2 regions of the Mesorhizobium sp. CNPSo 4661 genome follow, and region 1 is predicted to be linked to the other one. Evidence: predicted binding sites of a transcription regulator. Region 1 holds the regulator's gene; the other holds the start of a gene.
What was found. The regulator LexA, encoded in region 1, represses DNA repair genes until DNA is damaged. The targets are predictions, from matches to a motif close to TGTTCNNNNTGTGTTCNG.
Positions count from the first base shown of each region.

Region 2: a site for LexA is predicted at 5,532-5,549, ahead of AC0YKC_RS01130 (PA0069 family radical SAM protein). Genes of this name have one in related genera too.

Region 1 is NZ_JBWGIO010000023.1:30,629-38,193, forward strand. Features, by position in the region: gene AC0YKC_RS28530 (benzoate-CoA ligase family protein) at 1-391, shown strand, start outside; gene kynU (kynureninase) at 407-1,654, opposite strand; gene lexA (transcriptional repressor LexA) at 2,111-2,845, shown strand; partial or broken gene AC0YKC_RS28545 (ComEC/Rec2 family competence protein) at 2,886-5,341, opposite strand; gene gltX (glutamate--tRNA ligase) at 5,444-6,868, shown strand; gene gltA (citrate synthase) at 7,052-7,565, shown strand, end outside.
Region 2 is NZ_JBWGIO010000001.1:245,895-253,459, forward strand. Features, by position in the region: gene AC0YKC_RS01095 (cell wall hydrolase) at 1-109, shown strand, start outside; gene AC0YKC_RS01100 (AtpZ/AtpI family protein) at 421-813, shown strand; gene AC0YKC_RS01105 (F0F1 ATP synthase subunit A) at 878-1,639, shown strand; gene AC0YKC_RS01110 (F0F1 ATP synthase subunit C) at 1,717-1,944, shown strand; gene AC0YKC_RS01115 (F0F1 ATP synthase subunit B) at 2,002-2,583, shown strand; gene AC0YKC_RS01120 (F0F1 ATP synthase subunit B) at 2,595-3,086, shown strand; gene rnhB (ribonuclease HII) at 3,412-4,107, opposite strand; gene AC0YKC_RS01130 (PA0069 family radical SAM protein) at 4,303-5,457, opposite strand; gene AC0YKC_RS01135 (glycosyltransferase) at 5,607-6,110, shown strand; gene moaB (molybdenum cofactor biosynthesis protein B) at 6,219-6,776, opposite strand; gene AC0YKC_RS01145 (4-(cytidine 5'-diphospho)-2-C-methyl-D-erythritol kinase) at 6,763-7,565, opposite strand, start outside.

The sequences.
Region 1 (7,565 bases):
GGATGGCTGGAACCTGACGGGCGACACCTTCGTGCAGGACGAAGACGGCTTCTTCCATTTCGCCGCCCGCTCCGATGACATGATCGTCAGCGCCGGCTACAACATTGCCGGGCCGGAAGTCGAGGCCGCGCTACTGTCGCATCCGGATGTCGCGGAATGCGCCGTCATCGGCGCCGAGGACGCCGAACGCGGCCAGATCGTCGAGGCGCATGTCGTGCTGGCGCCGGGCGCGGCGCCGGATGCCGCGACGGTCAAGCGTCTGCAGGATCACGTCAAGGCAACGATCGCGCCCTACAAATACCCGCGCTCGGTGAAGTTCATCGCCGCCTTGCCCAAGACCCAGACCGGCAAGATCCAGCGCTTCCGCCTGCGCGCCGAAAAGCCCCATTGAGCGAGAAAGCCCGATTCAGGTGACGGCCTCCTTGACCGCGAAGCGCGCTTCCCGCCAGACGCCGGTGCGCAGGATGTCTTCCAGCACTTCGACGGCCTCCCAGACATCCCGATAGCCGACATAGAGCGGTGTGAAGCCGAAGCGGATGGTGTATGGCGCGCGGAAATCGCCGATCACGCCGCGCTCGATCAGGGCGCGCATCACCTGGTAACCGTGCGGATGGGCGAACGACACCTGGCTGCCACGCTCGGCGCCATCGCGCGGGCTTTCCAGTTCGAGGCCGAAGGCGCCGCATCGGGCTTCGACAAGCCGGATGAACAAGTCCGTCAGGGCGATGCTTTTGTCGCGCACGGCATTCATGTCGACCTTGTCCCAGAGGTCCAGCGCTCCCTTCAGCGCCCGCATCGACAGCACCGGCTGCGTTCCGCACAGGAACCGGCGGATGCCCGTGCCCATGGCGTAGCCCTGCTCGAACGCGAAAGGCCGGGCGTGCCCCCACCAGCCGCTGAGCGGCTGGCGAATGTCGCCGTGGTGGCGATTCGCGGCGTAGATGAAGGCGGGCGCGCCCGGGCCGCCATTGAGATACTTATAAGTGCAGCCGACAGCGAAGTCGGCACTCGAACCATCAAGATCCACCGGCAACGCGCCTGCAGTATGGCAGAGGTCCCAAACGATCAGCGCGCCGGCTTCGTGGGCCTTGCGCGTCAAGGCCGCCATGTCGCGCAACCGGCCGGACTTGTAGTTGACGTGGTTGACTAGGATGACCGCGACTTGGCTGTCGATCAGCTCCTCGATCGTCGGGGCGTCGACACCTTCGAGCCGCAGCACCGTGCCGGGGCGCGTGGAGGCCACGCCCTCCGCCATGTAGAGATCGGTCGGAAAACTGTCGCCCTCGGCAACGATCACGGATCGGTCGGGCCGCATCGCCAGCGCCGCATGCAGGACCTTGTAGATGTTGATCGAGGTCGTATCGCAAACGACGGTCTGTCCGGCCGCCGCGCCGATCAGCCGCCCGAGCCGGTCGCCCAGTTCGACCGGCATTTGGAACCAGCCCGCGGTATTCCAGGCGCGGATAAGATCATGCGCCCATTCGCGCGTTGCCGCTTTCTCGATCTCGTCGAAAACCTCGGAGGACGCCGCACCCAGCGAGTTGCCGTCGAGATAGATCACCCCTTCCGGCAGGATGAAGCGATCGCGCAGGGCGCGCAGCGGATCCGCGGCATCCATCGCCTCGACTTCAGCACGGCCAGGAATTCCCCTCATCGCGTTACCGCCTCCATCTCGACCCAGCGCCGCTCGCAAATCGCCAGACGGCCAACGGCGGTTGTCTCACCCCAGTCGGCGTCGGGGCAAGAACCTTTCGTCCTGTGTTAGATGGTCCATAGACCGCGAGAACAGAGAACCGGCAAATCGCCGAAGTTGGCATTTTGGGTTCGTTTCGTTCACGGTGCAGCATGCGCAAAGGGTGGTCCACGCGGTCCGACCCGCGCTTTCGTGATGGCGCTGCCTGCTGTTTCAACTTAGGCAGTGCTGCAAAATCGAGCGGAATCAATGCCACCGCCCTACTGGCGGCGGCTGGCGTCCTCGAATGCAACATTGTTTCGGCAGCCTTAAGAAATTCATTAAACTTTAAACGGTTGCGGAACACAACTGGAACAGATAGTGTTTGTTCTGGGTTTGTTTTTCCGATTCTGGTTTCAGAACCCGTGGGGGCCGCCAATGCTGACGCGCAAACAACATGAACTCCTGATGTTCATCCATGAACGCCTCAAGGAGAGCGGGATCCCTCCATCCTTCGACGAGATGAAGGAGGCGCTGGACCTTGCCTCGAAGTCCGGCATCCACCGGCTGATCACGGCGCTGGAAGAGCGTGGCTTCATTCGCCGGCTGCCGAACCGGGCGCGCGCCCTCGAAGTCTTGCGCCTGCCCGACTCGATCGCGCCTGGCCTGAATGCCGCGAAGAAGTTCTCGCCAAGCGTCATCCAAGGCGGCCAAGGCAATCTCAACCGCCAAGTCAAGCCGGCAGCGCCTTCGCGCACGCCGACACCCAGCAATGACGACGACGCTGTTTCGGCCGTATCCATTCCGGTAATGGGCCGCATTGCCGCCGGCGTGCCGATCGACGCCATCCAGCACCAGACGCACTCGATCTCGGTGCCGCCGGACATGATCATGGGCGGCGAGCACTATGCGCTGGAGGTCAAGGGCGACTCGATGATAGAGGCCGGTATCTTCGACGGCGACACCGTCATCATCCGCAACGCCAATACGGCAAGCCCGGGCGAGATCGTGGTGGCGCTGGTCGACGACGAGGAAGCGACCTTGAAGCGGTTTCGCCGCAAGGGTGCCTCGATCGCGCTCGAGGCCGCCAATCCGGCCTATGAGACCCGGATCTTTGGACCGGATCGGGTCAAGGTTCAGGGCAAGCTCGTCGGACTTATCCGTCGCTACTGAGCAGGACCGCGCGGCGGTCTTCGCCGGAAATGCGTGACATCTATTCTGTCGGCTGCGGCGCGGCCGCCGGCTTTTCCGGTCGTTGATAGGGCGGCAGCCCCCTCGCCTCGCGTGTGTATTTCCGCTGCTCGTGCCAGGGACGATATGGTTCGTCGACCGCGTAGCGAACGGTTGGCCGGGCGGTCGCCGATTGCGGATCGAAGAAGATGGCGGCGCTGCCGTCGCGCGCCAGCTGCCGCTTGGTGACGACAAGCACGCGCGGATCGCGGCATGGGTTGTAGGCCGTTGCATCGTTGATGACGATGAGATCTGCGAACCCGCAGGCCGGTCGGGCGCTGCCGCGGTTCTCGGCAAGCGCGACGATGGCGCCGGAAGGATGCCGGCCGATGCAGAGGTCTCCGGTGCAGTAGAAGGGCGAGCCAAGCGGCAGGTCGACGGGATCGGCGATGTCGAGGGCGTCCTTGGCGAACGTCTCCGGCGGCACGATATCCTCGGCTTTCAGCGCTCGTTTCCAGTTGTCGGTGGTGAACTCGTTGGAGCGCGCGCGGTTGATCGCAAGCTCGCCGCCTCCGATCGGCATCGCCACCAGATGCGCGTCCTCCGAGACAAGCACATCCGGCGTGCGGACATGGGGAATGGCCAGCAGCGCCGCGAGCGCGAAGGGTACCGCGGCACAAGCCTGAGCCACGTGGTCGCCATCGTTGCGATGACAAGCGCGACCGTCGCCAGCAGCACCGACTGGATCGAGATCAGCCCGACGGCGTCGACCGGTGAGCGCTCGGATATCCACGCCGAAATAGCGATCATCGCCATCAGGCCCTTGCCCATGACAAAGAGGAAGGGACCGTCGAAGCCGAAGGGCATGGCCAGCGCGCTCAACACGGCGAACGGCATGACGATCAGCGAGACGATCGGCATGACCGCCAGATTGGCCAGCAGGCTGAGCGGCGACACGCGCTGAAAATGCCAGATCGCAAACAGCAACGTCGCGCTGCCCGCGATGAGCGACGTCACGGCGGCGCCACCCACTCCTATAGCCAGTTTTCGCGATACGAAGCCGAGAAACGAACGCTTTGCCGGCGCGGTCGTTTTGCCGGCGCGATAGTCGGCAAAGCCGGCATAGGCGCCAACGAGAGCCGCGGTGGCGGCGAAGGACATCTGAAAGCTCGGGCCGACCACTTCGTGCGGCGAGACCAGGATGACGGCGATGGCAGAGATCGCCAGGTTGCGCATGGTCAGCGCCGCGCGGTCGAAAAGCACGGCGACCAGCATCACGGCCAGCATGATGAAGCTTCGCTCGGCCGCGACCACGATGCCGGAGATCACCAGATAGGCGGCAATCGAGGCCAGCGCGATTGCAGCGGCATATTTCTTCACCGGTCGGCGTGACGAGAAATCCGGAAACAGCGCGAAGGCGCCGCGCAAAAGGACCATGATCGTGCCCGCGACAAGTGCCATGTGCAGGCCGGAGATCGAGATGATGTGGTAGATGCCGGTGCGCCGCATCGACTCGTTGATCGCTTCCGGAATGCCGGCGCGCACGCCGACGATCAGCGCCGCCGCGATCTCGCCTTCGGACCCGCCGATGGCGCTCCTGATATGGTCGGCAATGCCTTCGCGCGCGTTTTCGACAGCCGATGCGACGCGCGCTCCGAATGGCGCTTCTGCCGGGGCAATCAGCTTTGGATCGCCCAGGAAAAAGCCGCTGCCACCGATGCCGGCAAAGTAGCTGTCGAAGGAAAAGTCATAGCTGTCCGGCCGAACCGGGCCTGTCGGCGGCAGCAGCTTGGCATAGCCGGTCAGCATCGACCCGGCGATCATCTCTGGCGGGATTCTGCGTGCCGACAGCCTGACGCGGTTCGGCGCATAGCGCAGCTTGGGATGCTGCGTGGAAATCAGATCGATTGTCAGCCGGATGCGGCCGTTGGCCATCGCCTCGGCGGTGACGAGGCGCCCCGTCAGCCGCGTCTGGATTTCGGAACCCAGCATCGGGGTCGCCATCCGCAAGGTCTCCACCTTGGCCGCGAGAAAGCCCAAGGCGCAGAAAAACGCCGCCATGAAGACAAGGTGCGTTCTGTGCCGGGAACGCGAAACCGCCGCGCAGACAGCCACCAGGGCCACCGCCGCGAGCGGCCTGTAGAGATCGGGCTCAGTGTTCAGCGAGAAGTAGTAGATGACGCCGGCTGCCAGGAACACCGGCACCAGCAGGAAGCCGATGCCGCGGTCGAGCTCGGTGGCCGCCGCGGTGCCGACGCTTCGGTGGAGTGCAGGAAGCGAGGCGCGGCCAAGCTGTTTGCGGATCCGGCCGATGGTGGCTGTTGGCGAGACCGGCTGTATCCCGCCGTCACCGGACGGCAGAAGCTCGACTGGTGCACGCGGCTCCGGAAGCAAAACCGGCGCTATCTCTTCGGGCGCGGCATGGGCAAACATCAGGCGTTCGCTGACGCCAGCTGTCGTTCCCCCGCCCTCCTCCGCGCCCCGGCCACATCCAGCCATCGGGTCTGCCCCTTGCGCCCCAGACCGCCTATGCTACATGAACGCCGGTCGCGTGGAAGTCTGCGCGACACATGCATTTTTCAGTGCTTCCTCGAGAGTTCCATGTCCGACAAGGTCGTCACCCGCTTTGCCCCCTCGCCCACAGGCTACCTGCACATTGGTGGGGCGCGCACGGCGCTGTTCAACTGGCTCTATGCCAGGCACACCGGCGGCACGATGCTGCTGCGCATCGAGGATACCGATCGCGAGCGCTCCACCGAAGCCGCCACGGCCGCCATTCTCGACGGGCTGACCTGGCTTGGCCTCTCCTGGGACGGCGACGCCGTCTCGCAGTTCCAGCGCGCGCCGCGTCATCGCGAGGTGGCCGAGGAACTCGTGCGCATGGGCAAGGCCTATTACGCCTATGAGACGCCGGCCGAGCTCGAGGCAATGCGCGAGGCGGCCCGCGCCAAGGGCTTGCCGCCGCGTTACAACGGCCAGTGGCGCGACCGTGACCCGTCCGAGGCGCCGGCAGGCGTCAAGGGTGCGATCCGCATCAAGGCGCCGACCGAAGGTGTGACGATCGTCAACGACCGCGTGCAGGGCGAAGTGCGCTTCCCGAACAAGGATCTCGACGACTTCATCATCCTGCGTTCCGACGGCGTCCCGACCTACATGCATGCCGTCGTCGTCGACGATCACGACATGGGCGTCACCCACATTATCCGCGGCGACGACCACCTGACCAATGCCGCGCGCCAGACGGTGATCTACAACGCCATGGGCTGGGACGTGCCGTCGATGTCGCACATCCCGCTGATCCACGGCGCCGACGGCGCCAAGCTGTCGAAGCGGCACGGCGCCCTCGGCGTCGAGGTCTATCGCGCCATGGGCTATCTGCCCGAGGCTTTGCTCAACTATCTGGCCAGGCTCGGCTGGAGCCATGGCGACGACGAGGTGATGTCGGTCAAGGACATGGTCGCCTGGTTCGACATCGGCGACGTCAACAAGGGCGCGGCACGCTTCGACTTCGCCAAGCTCGAGGCGCTGAACGGCGTCCATATGCGCAAGATGGATGACCAGGCCCTGTTCGACATCTTCGTCGCCACCTTGCCCTATCTCGAAGGCGGGCCGGCGCTCGCGGCCAAGCTCGACGGCGGGCGCAAGGCGCAACTGCTTGCCGCCATGCCCGGCCTCAAGGAGCGGGCAAAAACCCTCGTGGAACTGGTCGACGGCGCGGCGTTCCTGTTCGCCGAACGGCCATTGCCGCTCGACGAGAAGGCGGCGGGCCTGCTCAACGCGGATGCGCGCGCGATCCTGCGCGGCGCGCATGGCGCATTGTCAGCCATCGAAGGCGACTGGAGCGCTGCCTCGGCCGAGGCTTCGATCCGCGACTTTGCGCTGGCCGGCGGGCATAAGCTCGGCGCCGTGGCACAGCCGCTCCGCGCCGCGCTTACTGGCCGCAGCACCTCGCCCGGCGTGTTCGACGTGCTTGCCGTGCTGGGCCGCCAGGAAAGCCTGGCGAGGATTGGAGATCAAATCGATTAGGAGCGAACTGGCCTAAGAAGATTGGCATTGAAAGGTGCGTTTCGCAGTGCAACATTAGGCCTTGGCCCAATCTGGCACGCACCTCCTAAAATGCGATTGGCAAGTTCGCGCATTCCGGTGATTTCGACGTGTCGTTTGCAGGAATTGCCTTGCCGGCATGAGGAAACATAAAGGAGTTTGGGAATGAGCGAAGCTGCGACAAAACTGGAACCGAGCGGCAAGGCGCATGAGTCGACCGCCAGGCTCGAACTCGCCGGCAAGACCCATGAATTCAAGGTGCGAAGCGGGTCGACCGGGCCTGACGTGATCGATATCGGCGCGCTCTACAGCACGACCGGCGCCTTCACCTACGACCCCGGCTTCACCTCCACGGCAAGCTGCGAATCGGCGATCACCTTCATCGACGGCGATGCCGGCATCCTGCTGCATCGCGGCTATCCGATCGACCAGCTTGCCGAACATGGCGACTTCCTCGAGGTCTGCTACCTCCTGCTCTACGGTGAACTCCCGACCAAGGCGCAGAAGGAAGACTTCGACTATCGTGTGACGCGCCACACCATGGTGCATGAGCAGATGTCGCGCTTCTTCACCGGCTTCCGCCGCGACGCGCATCCGATGGCTGTGATGTGCGGCGTGGTCGGCGCGCTATCGGCCTTCTATCACGACTCGACCGACATCTCGGATCCCTACCAGCGCA
Region 2 (7,565 bases), on a different contig from region 1:
GCATTACTACGCCAATTACGTCCATCCGGGCTGGGCGCGCGCCATGCACAAGATGACCAGGATCGGCCTGCATATCTTCTACCGCACCTATGGCGGCGGCTGGAGCTGAGCCCTCAGGCGACTCGAACTGAGCCGATTGGGCGGCTCGAGCCGAGCCGCCTAAACGACCGCTCCGGCGATCCTTCCTCCGTCCGCCGGCGCACCCCGGCGGACGCGGCTTGTTGCGCGGATTCGCGCCGAGTCCTCACGCGGCCGTGAAGGGCACGATGTCGCACCTCGATAAATCGTTGATTTAATTATTAAAAATACATCGCTTGGAAGTTCGGCCCGTGGCTTGACGGGCGCGGACCCTCTAACTATGTTGCCGGCGACTTTAGAAGCGGACGGACGGTGATCGTCTGCCCGGGCAGGGGGGTTGCGATGGCCGACAAAAACGGGCCAGACGGAACCGGAGAAACCGGCCGCGGCAGGCAGCCAGAAGCCACCATCCGCGACGACGAACTTGAGCGCCGCCGGCGCGATCTTGGAGCATCGCTTGCGACGAGACGCACGGACCGGCTCGAGGGGAAAGACGAAGCGAAAGCTGCGACCGGTTACGGTCAGGCGCTGAAACTGTCCAGCGAGTTCATCGCCGGAGTGGTGGTCGGTGTCGGCTTGGGCTGGATCATCGACCGCACGGCGGGAACAACGCCCTGGGGTCTGATCGTCGGCCTGCTGCTGGGTTTTGGCGCTGGTATACTCAATGTCCTGCGCTCTGCGGGGCTTGCATCCGAATTCGGCCAGGGCGGCAAGCCGCGCGAGCCGAAAGAATGAAGTGGGGCGCCGCAAGGCGCTGAAGCGAACTTAAGAAGCCGTGTGGCTTTGACGGGGATTTAAAGTGGCTGCTGCTGACAAGGTCGATCCGATCCACCAGTTCCAGATCCATCCGATCATCCCGCTGCATATCGGCGGCTACGACGTCTCGTTCACCAACTCTTCCCTGTTCATGGTCGTGACGATCGTGCTGGCGTCGGCCTTCCTCTATATGAGCACGGCCAGCCGCGCGCTCATTCCGGGCCGGCTGCAGTCGGTGTCCGAAATGGCCTATGAGTTCGTCGGCAACATGCTGCGCGACGCCGCCGGCAAGCAGGGCATGCAGTTCTTCCCGCTGGTGTTCTCGCTCTTCATGTTCGTGCTGGTCGCCAACCTGATCGGCCTGTTCCCCTATTTCTTCACCGTCACCAGCCACCTCATCGTCACCTTCACGCTGGCGATCCTGGTCATCGGCACGGTCGTTGTCTACGGCTTCGCCAAGCACGGTTTAGGCTTCCTCAAGCTGTTCGTGCCGCATGGCGTGCCGGGCTATCTGCTGCCGCTGGTGGTGGCGATCGAAGTCATTTCCTTCGTCTCGCGTCCTGTCAGCCTCTCGGTTCGTCTTTTCGCCAACATGCTGGCCGGCCACATCACGCTGAAAGTGTTCTCGGGCTTCGTCGTCAGCCTCAGCGCGCTCGGCGCCGTCGGCATTGCCGGTTCGGTCCTGCCGCTCGCCATGGCGGTCGCGCTGACCGCTCTCGAACTGCTGGTCGCCTTCCTGCAGGCCTACGTCTTCGCGGTGCTGACCTGCATGTATCTGAACGACGCGCTGCACCCGAGCCACTGATCGATTTCACCGGCGCTCCGGCGCCAGCATACCCAACGTACCAACTGCAACGAACAAGCAACCACAGGAGTTTTGAAATGGACGCAACTGCAGCAGCTGCTATCGGCGCTGGTATCGCCTGCATCGGCATGGGCGGCGCGGGCATCGGCCTCGGCAACATCTTCGGCAGCTATCTCTCGGGCGCGCTCCGCAACCCGTCGGCTGCTGACGGCCAGTTCGGCCGCTTGATCTTCGGCTTTGCCGTGACCGAGGCTCTGGGCATCTTCTCGCTCCTCATCGCACTGCTGCTGGTGTTCACCAAGTAAGAAGCGCGCTGACAAAAGGGGCCGCATGGTGCGGCCCCGTATGGACAGGGGAATGAGATGTTCGTGACATCTGCCTTTGCGCAAGAAACCGCGCCGGCCGCGGCCGAGGGCGATACGCATGCGAGCACTGCGGTGCCTGCCGCGGAGCATGAGGCGTTCCCGCCGTTCGATGCCAAGACCTTCCCGTCGCAGATCCTGTGGCTGGTCATCACCTTCGGGCTCTTCTACCTGTTCCTGAAGCGCGTTGTGATGCCGCGTCTTGGTGGCATTATCGATGTCCGCAACGACCGCATCACCCAGGACCTCGATCATGCCGCAAGGCTGAAGGGCGAGGCGGATGCCGCCGTTGCCGCCTATGAGCAGGAACTGGCGGAGGCCAAGGCCAACGCCAACAAGATCGGCCAGCAGGCAAGCGACGCCGCCAAGGCGGACGCCGAGGGCACGCGCAAGAAGCTCGAGGCCGAGCTCGAAAAGAAGCTCGGCGAGGCCGAGGCGAGCATCGCCTCGATCAAGGCCAAGGCGATGAAGGAAGTCGGCACGATCGCCGAGGACACCACGTCGGCCATCGTCGAGGCGCTTGTCGGCGGCAAGGCCGACAAGTCCGAGATCGCGGCCGCGGTCAAATCCGCGAGCCGGTAAGGAGCGGGATCATGGACGCCACATCACTTGCCACGCTCTGGGCCGCTATCGCCCTATTCATCTTCCTCGGCGCCATCATCTATCTGAAGGTGCCGGGCATGCTGACCAAGTCGCTAGACGCCCGCGCGGTCAAGATCAGCGCTGAGCTCGAGGAAGCGCGGCGCCTGCGCGAGGAGGCCCAGCAGCTGCTCGGCCAGTATCAGCAGAAGCGCAAGGAAGCCGAGAAGGAGGCCGCCGACATCGTCGCCGCCGCCAAGCGCGAGGCTGAATTGCTTGCTTCCGAGGCCGCCAAGAAGACCGAGGACTATGTCGCCCGGCGCACCGCGCTTGCCGAGCAGAAGATCAGCCAGGCCGAACGCGAGGCCGTCAGTGAAGTGCGCGCCAGCGCCGTCGACATCGCCGTCGAGGCCGCCCGCGCCCTGCTCGCCGCCAAGGTCGACGTCAAGGCCGGCGCGGACCTGTTCAAGTCGGCGCTGGATGATGTCAAGGCCAAGCTGAACTGAGCCGACCGCAGTTACGAATGAGAAGCCGCCTGGGCAACCCGGCGGCTTTTTTGTTTGGGGAAGGAGCGGCGCTGAAGCTGCCAATCTCCATTGTGGGCGAGATGCCAGCAGGGCTGAGGGGGCGCGAAGGGCTGCTACATCTCGATCGTCATTCTAGGGCGGAGCAAGGAGCGGAGCGACGCGCGCAGACCCTAGAATCCATGCCGTGAGGTTAAGGCGTTGCAGCGGTTATAGAATTCTGCACCGTTGCGCTCTCCGGCGGAGGTCACGGCATGGATCCTCGGGTCAAGCCCGAGGATGACGAAGCGCCGGGGGAGATTAGCTATCACTCCAATCCGGCGAAGCTCTCTTCCTCAACCGGCTCCGCTCCGCCCAGCCTGAACGGCGCGAACGAGGCACGGTGCAGCCGTGCCACCGGCCCATGCGCCTCGATGGCGGTGCGGTGGCGGACCGTCGCGTAGCCCATATGCACCTCGAAGCCGTAATGCGCGTGGTGTCCGCCGCAGCCGCACATCATGCGGTCGCGCATCACCTTGGCGACGATCGAGGCGGCGGCGATCGATTGCGAGCGCTGGTCGCCCTTGACGAGCGCCCGGCCTTCGCAAGCGAGACCTGGCGGAACGTCACGACCATCGGCCAAAGCGAGTTTCGGCTGCAAGGACAGGCCGGCGGCGGCACGGCGCATCGCTTCCAGGCTCGCCTTCAGGATGTTGCTGTTGTCGATGCCTTCGGCGCTGATCGAGGCCATCGAGACGCTGAGCGCCGAGCCGAGGATCTTCAGGAAAAGCGCCTCGCGCTGCAAATGGCTGAGGCGCTTGGAATCGTCGAGGCCTTCCGGGATATTGGCGGGGTTGAGCACCACCGCGGCGGCCACCACCGGACCCGCGAGCGGGCCGCGGCCGGCCTCGTCCATGCCGGCGACCGGCCACAGCCCATCGGCCATTGCCTTCGTCTCGATCGAGAAGTCGGGCTTCTCGACCATTTCAAAGAGAAGCGGAGAATCGGAACGCGCGCGAGCCATGGTGCGGCGAGGTTCGCATCGGCTCCGATTCTCCGCAAGTCCTTCCGGGTCGGATGGGGCGTCGGACCGGGAAGGCACCGTCTCGCGGCCGGGGGACAGTGGCCGGACGGGATACTTGAAAGGAGGGCAATTCCAGACGGAAAGTCGCTTGGCCTGGAACCGTTTAGCGCCGGCCCGTCATGGCCGGCACTGAGATTAAAGCAGCATCAGCTGCTCGCCGGCGCCGGAGCCTGCGACGAATTGGTCGGTGCGAAGCTGTCGCCGCTCGACATTGAGGCCGAGCCGCTTGGCAGCTATCTCGAAGCGCCTGCCGATCTGCCAGGCATAGGGACCCGCGCCTTTCATGCGTTTGCCCCATTCGGAATCGTAGTCCTTGCCGTCGCGCATCGAGCGGATCAGCGACATCACATGCCGGTAGCGATCCGGATAATGACGCAACAGCCAGTCCTTGAAGATCGGCGCCACTTCGAGCGGCAGGCGAAGGATGACATAGCCCGCCTCCCGGGCGCCGGCGGCTCTGGCCGAATCGAGGATGCGCTCCATCTCCGGATCGTTGAGGCCGGGAATGATCGGCGCCACCATCACCGAGGCCGGGATGCCGGCGTCCGAAAGCTGCCTGATTGCCTCGAGCCGTTTCGTCGGCGTCGACGCGCGGGGTTCCATCGTTCTCGCCAGCATGCGGTCCATCGTCGTCACCGAAAGCGCCACCTTGGCAAGGCCGCGCTCGGCCATGCGCGACAGGATGTCGATGTCGCGCGTCACCAGTGCAGACTTGGTGACGATGCCGACAGGATGGCCGCGCGCCTCCAGCACTTCGAGGATCTCGCGCATGATCCGGTATTGCTTTTCGATCGGCTGGTAGGGATCGGTGTTGGTGCCGATGGCGATCGTGCGCGGCTGGTAGCCCGGCTTCGACAATTCCCTGTCCAGCATGCGCGCCGCATCCGGCTTGGCAAACAGCTTCGATTCGAAATCGAGCCCCGGCGACAGGCCCATGAAGGCATGCGTCGGCCTGGCGAAGCAGTAGACGCAGCCATGCTCGCAGCCGCGATAGGGATTGATCGAACGGTCGAAGGAAATGTCCGGCGACTCGTTGCGGGTGATGATCGTGCGCGGCTTCTCGACCTGCACTTCCGTCTTGAACGGCGGCAGTTCCTCCAGCGAGTTCCAGCCGTCATCGAACACATGACGGCTGACCGGCTCGAACCGGCCGGACGGGTTGATGCCGGCCGAGCGGCCGCGATTGCGGTCGGGCCGCACGCGCATGCCGCTCTGCTCGATCATCGCGTTCGCCATCTCGGCTCTGCCTGCTCCGAAAGCGGCAATGTCGGCGCGCACGATCTGTTCCATTTTCGCCCTCTCCCAGGGACTGTCGGCAGGCTGTCGAATCGCTCTGTTCATGAAACTATTCCTATTTGGCGAGAGAGAACAAATCAAGAACTTTTTGACTTCGAGCGCGCAACTGGCGCATCGCCGCACTTTCCGCTATTCGGCTAAAAATGCTCAGCGTTCTCATCGAGACCTTGAACGACGAAGAAGGGCTTGCCCGCACGCTCGCCTCGCTGGTCGGCGGCGCGGTCGAAGGTGTGGTCCGCGACGTGATCGTCTGCGATCAAGGCTCCGCCGACCAGACGCATCGGGTGGCCGAACATGCCGGCTGCCACTATGTGACCGGCGGGATCGGCGCCGGTATCGGCCAGGCCAAGGGCGATTGGCTGCTTTTTCTGGAACCGGGCGCCCGGCTTGCCGAGGGATGGATCGACGAGGTGGTGGCGCACACGGCGAAGCAAACCATGCCGGCACGCTTTTCACGCGCCCGGGCGGACCGCGCGCCTTTCCTGGCCCGCGTCTTTTCGGGCAACCGCGCGCTGGCCGAGGGTCTGGTCATCAGCAAGCGTCAGGCTCAGGCGCTGGCAAAGAGCGCGCGCAGCGCCGAGGCCCTGGCGCGGGGCCTTGCCACCAGAAGGCTGAACGCCGAAATCTGGGTGGCGCCGCCGAAGTGAGTTTCCTTCCTTCTCCCTGTTTTACGGGGAGAAGGTGCCGGCAGGCGGATGAGGGGCAGCGCCGACGTCTCCAGCGATTGCCCACCATTCGTGTGCCTTGCCTGTGCTTTACGAAGTGGGCTTGCCGCCGCGCCTGAGATGCTCGTCCAGCCGCGGCATGATCTCGACGAAGTTGCACGGCATGTGCCGGTAGTCGAGCTGCGCCTTGATGATGCCGTCCCAGGCGTCCTTGCAGGCGCCGGGCGAGCCCGGCAGCACGAAGACGAAGGTGGCGTTGACGACGCCGCCGGTCGCCCGGCTCTGGATCGTCGAGGTGCCGATCTTGTCATAGGAAATGCGGTGGAAGACTTCCGAAAAGCCATCCATGCGCTTTTCGAAGATCGGCTCCAGCGCCTCAGGCGTCACGTCGCGGCCGGTGAAGCCGGTGCCGCCGGTGGTGATGACAACGTCGATGTTGTCGTCCTTCGACCAGCCGAGCACCTTGTCGCGGATCTTGTCGCGGTCGTCGGTGACGATGTCCCGCGCGGCAAGCGTATGGCCGGCTTGCGCGATGCGGTCGGCCAGCGTCTGGCCGGATTTGTCGTCGGCAAGGCTGCGCGTGTCGGAAACCGTTAGCACCGCGATGCGCACCGGGATGAAGGGCCGGCTTTCGTCAAGCTTCGCCATCGCTCACCTCCATGCTGCGGGTCGCGGCGACGAACCAGTCGGAGTGGCGGGCGCGGATCTCGATCGCCGCGCGCTTGGCGACATTGCCGGTCTCGAACAGGCCGAAGCAGGTGGCGCCCGAGCCGGACATGCGCGCGAAGGCAGCGTCGGCGCGCTTGAGCGCCTTCAGCGCCTCGCCGACGGCAGGCTGAATGGCTTGAGCGGCCGGTTCGAGGTCGTTGCGGGTCGTCTCCAGCCAGTTACGGATGGCGTGAAAGTCGAGGCGCTTCGGCAGCGGCGGTAGCGCCTCGTTGTCGCGGCTGGACAGCGCTTTGAACACGTCCGGCGTCGAGATGGCGATGCCCGGATTGACCAGCACCAGGCCGAGCGCCGGAAACGCGGGCAGGGGGGATACTTCATCACCAATGCCGCGCGCGACCAGCGGCTTGCCCTTGAGGCACATCGGCAGGTCTGCCCCGAGCGAAAGACCGATCCGGGCCAGCGAATTGTCGTCGATATCGAGCTTCCAGAGTCGCGCCAGGGCGTTGAGCGCGGCTGCCGCGTCGCTGGAGCCGCCGCCGACGCCGGACGCGATGGGCAGGTTCTTCTCCAGCCGGATGGCGACGGGCGGTGCATGCTGCGCGCCGGCTTCCCGGCGCAAGGCATCGCGCGCCTTCACCACCAGATTATCGCCGTCGAGCGGCAGGCCGGCGGCGTAGCGGCCGGATACCGAGAAGTCGTCCTGCTCCGCCGGCTCGATCTCGAGCCGGTCGCCGAAGCGGGTGAAGACGGCAAGGCTGTCGATGAGAT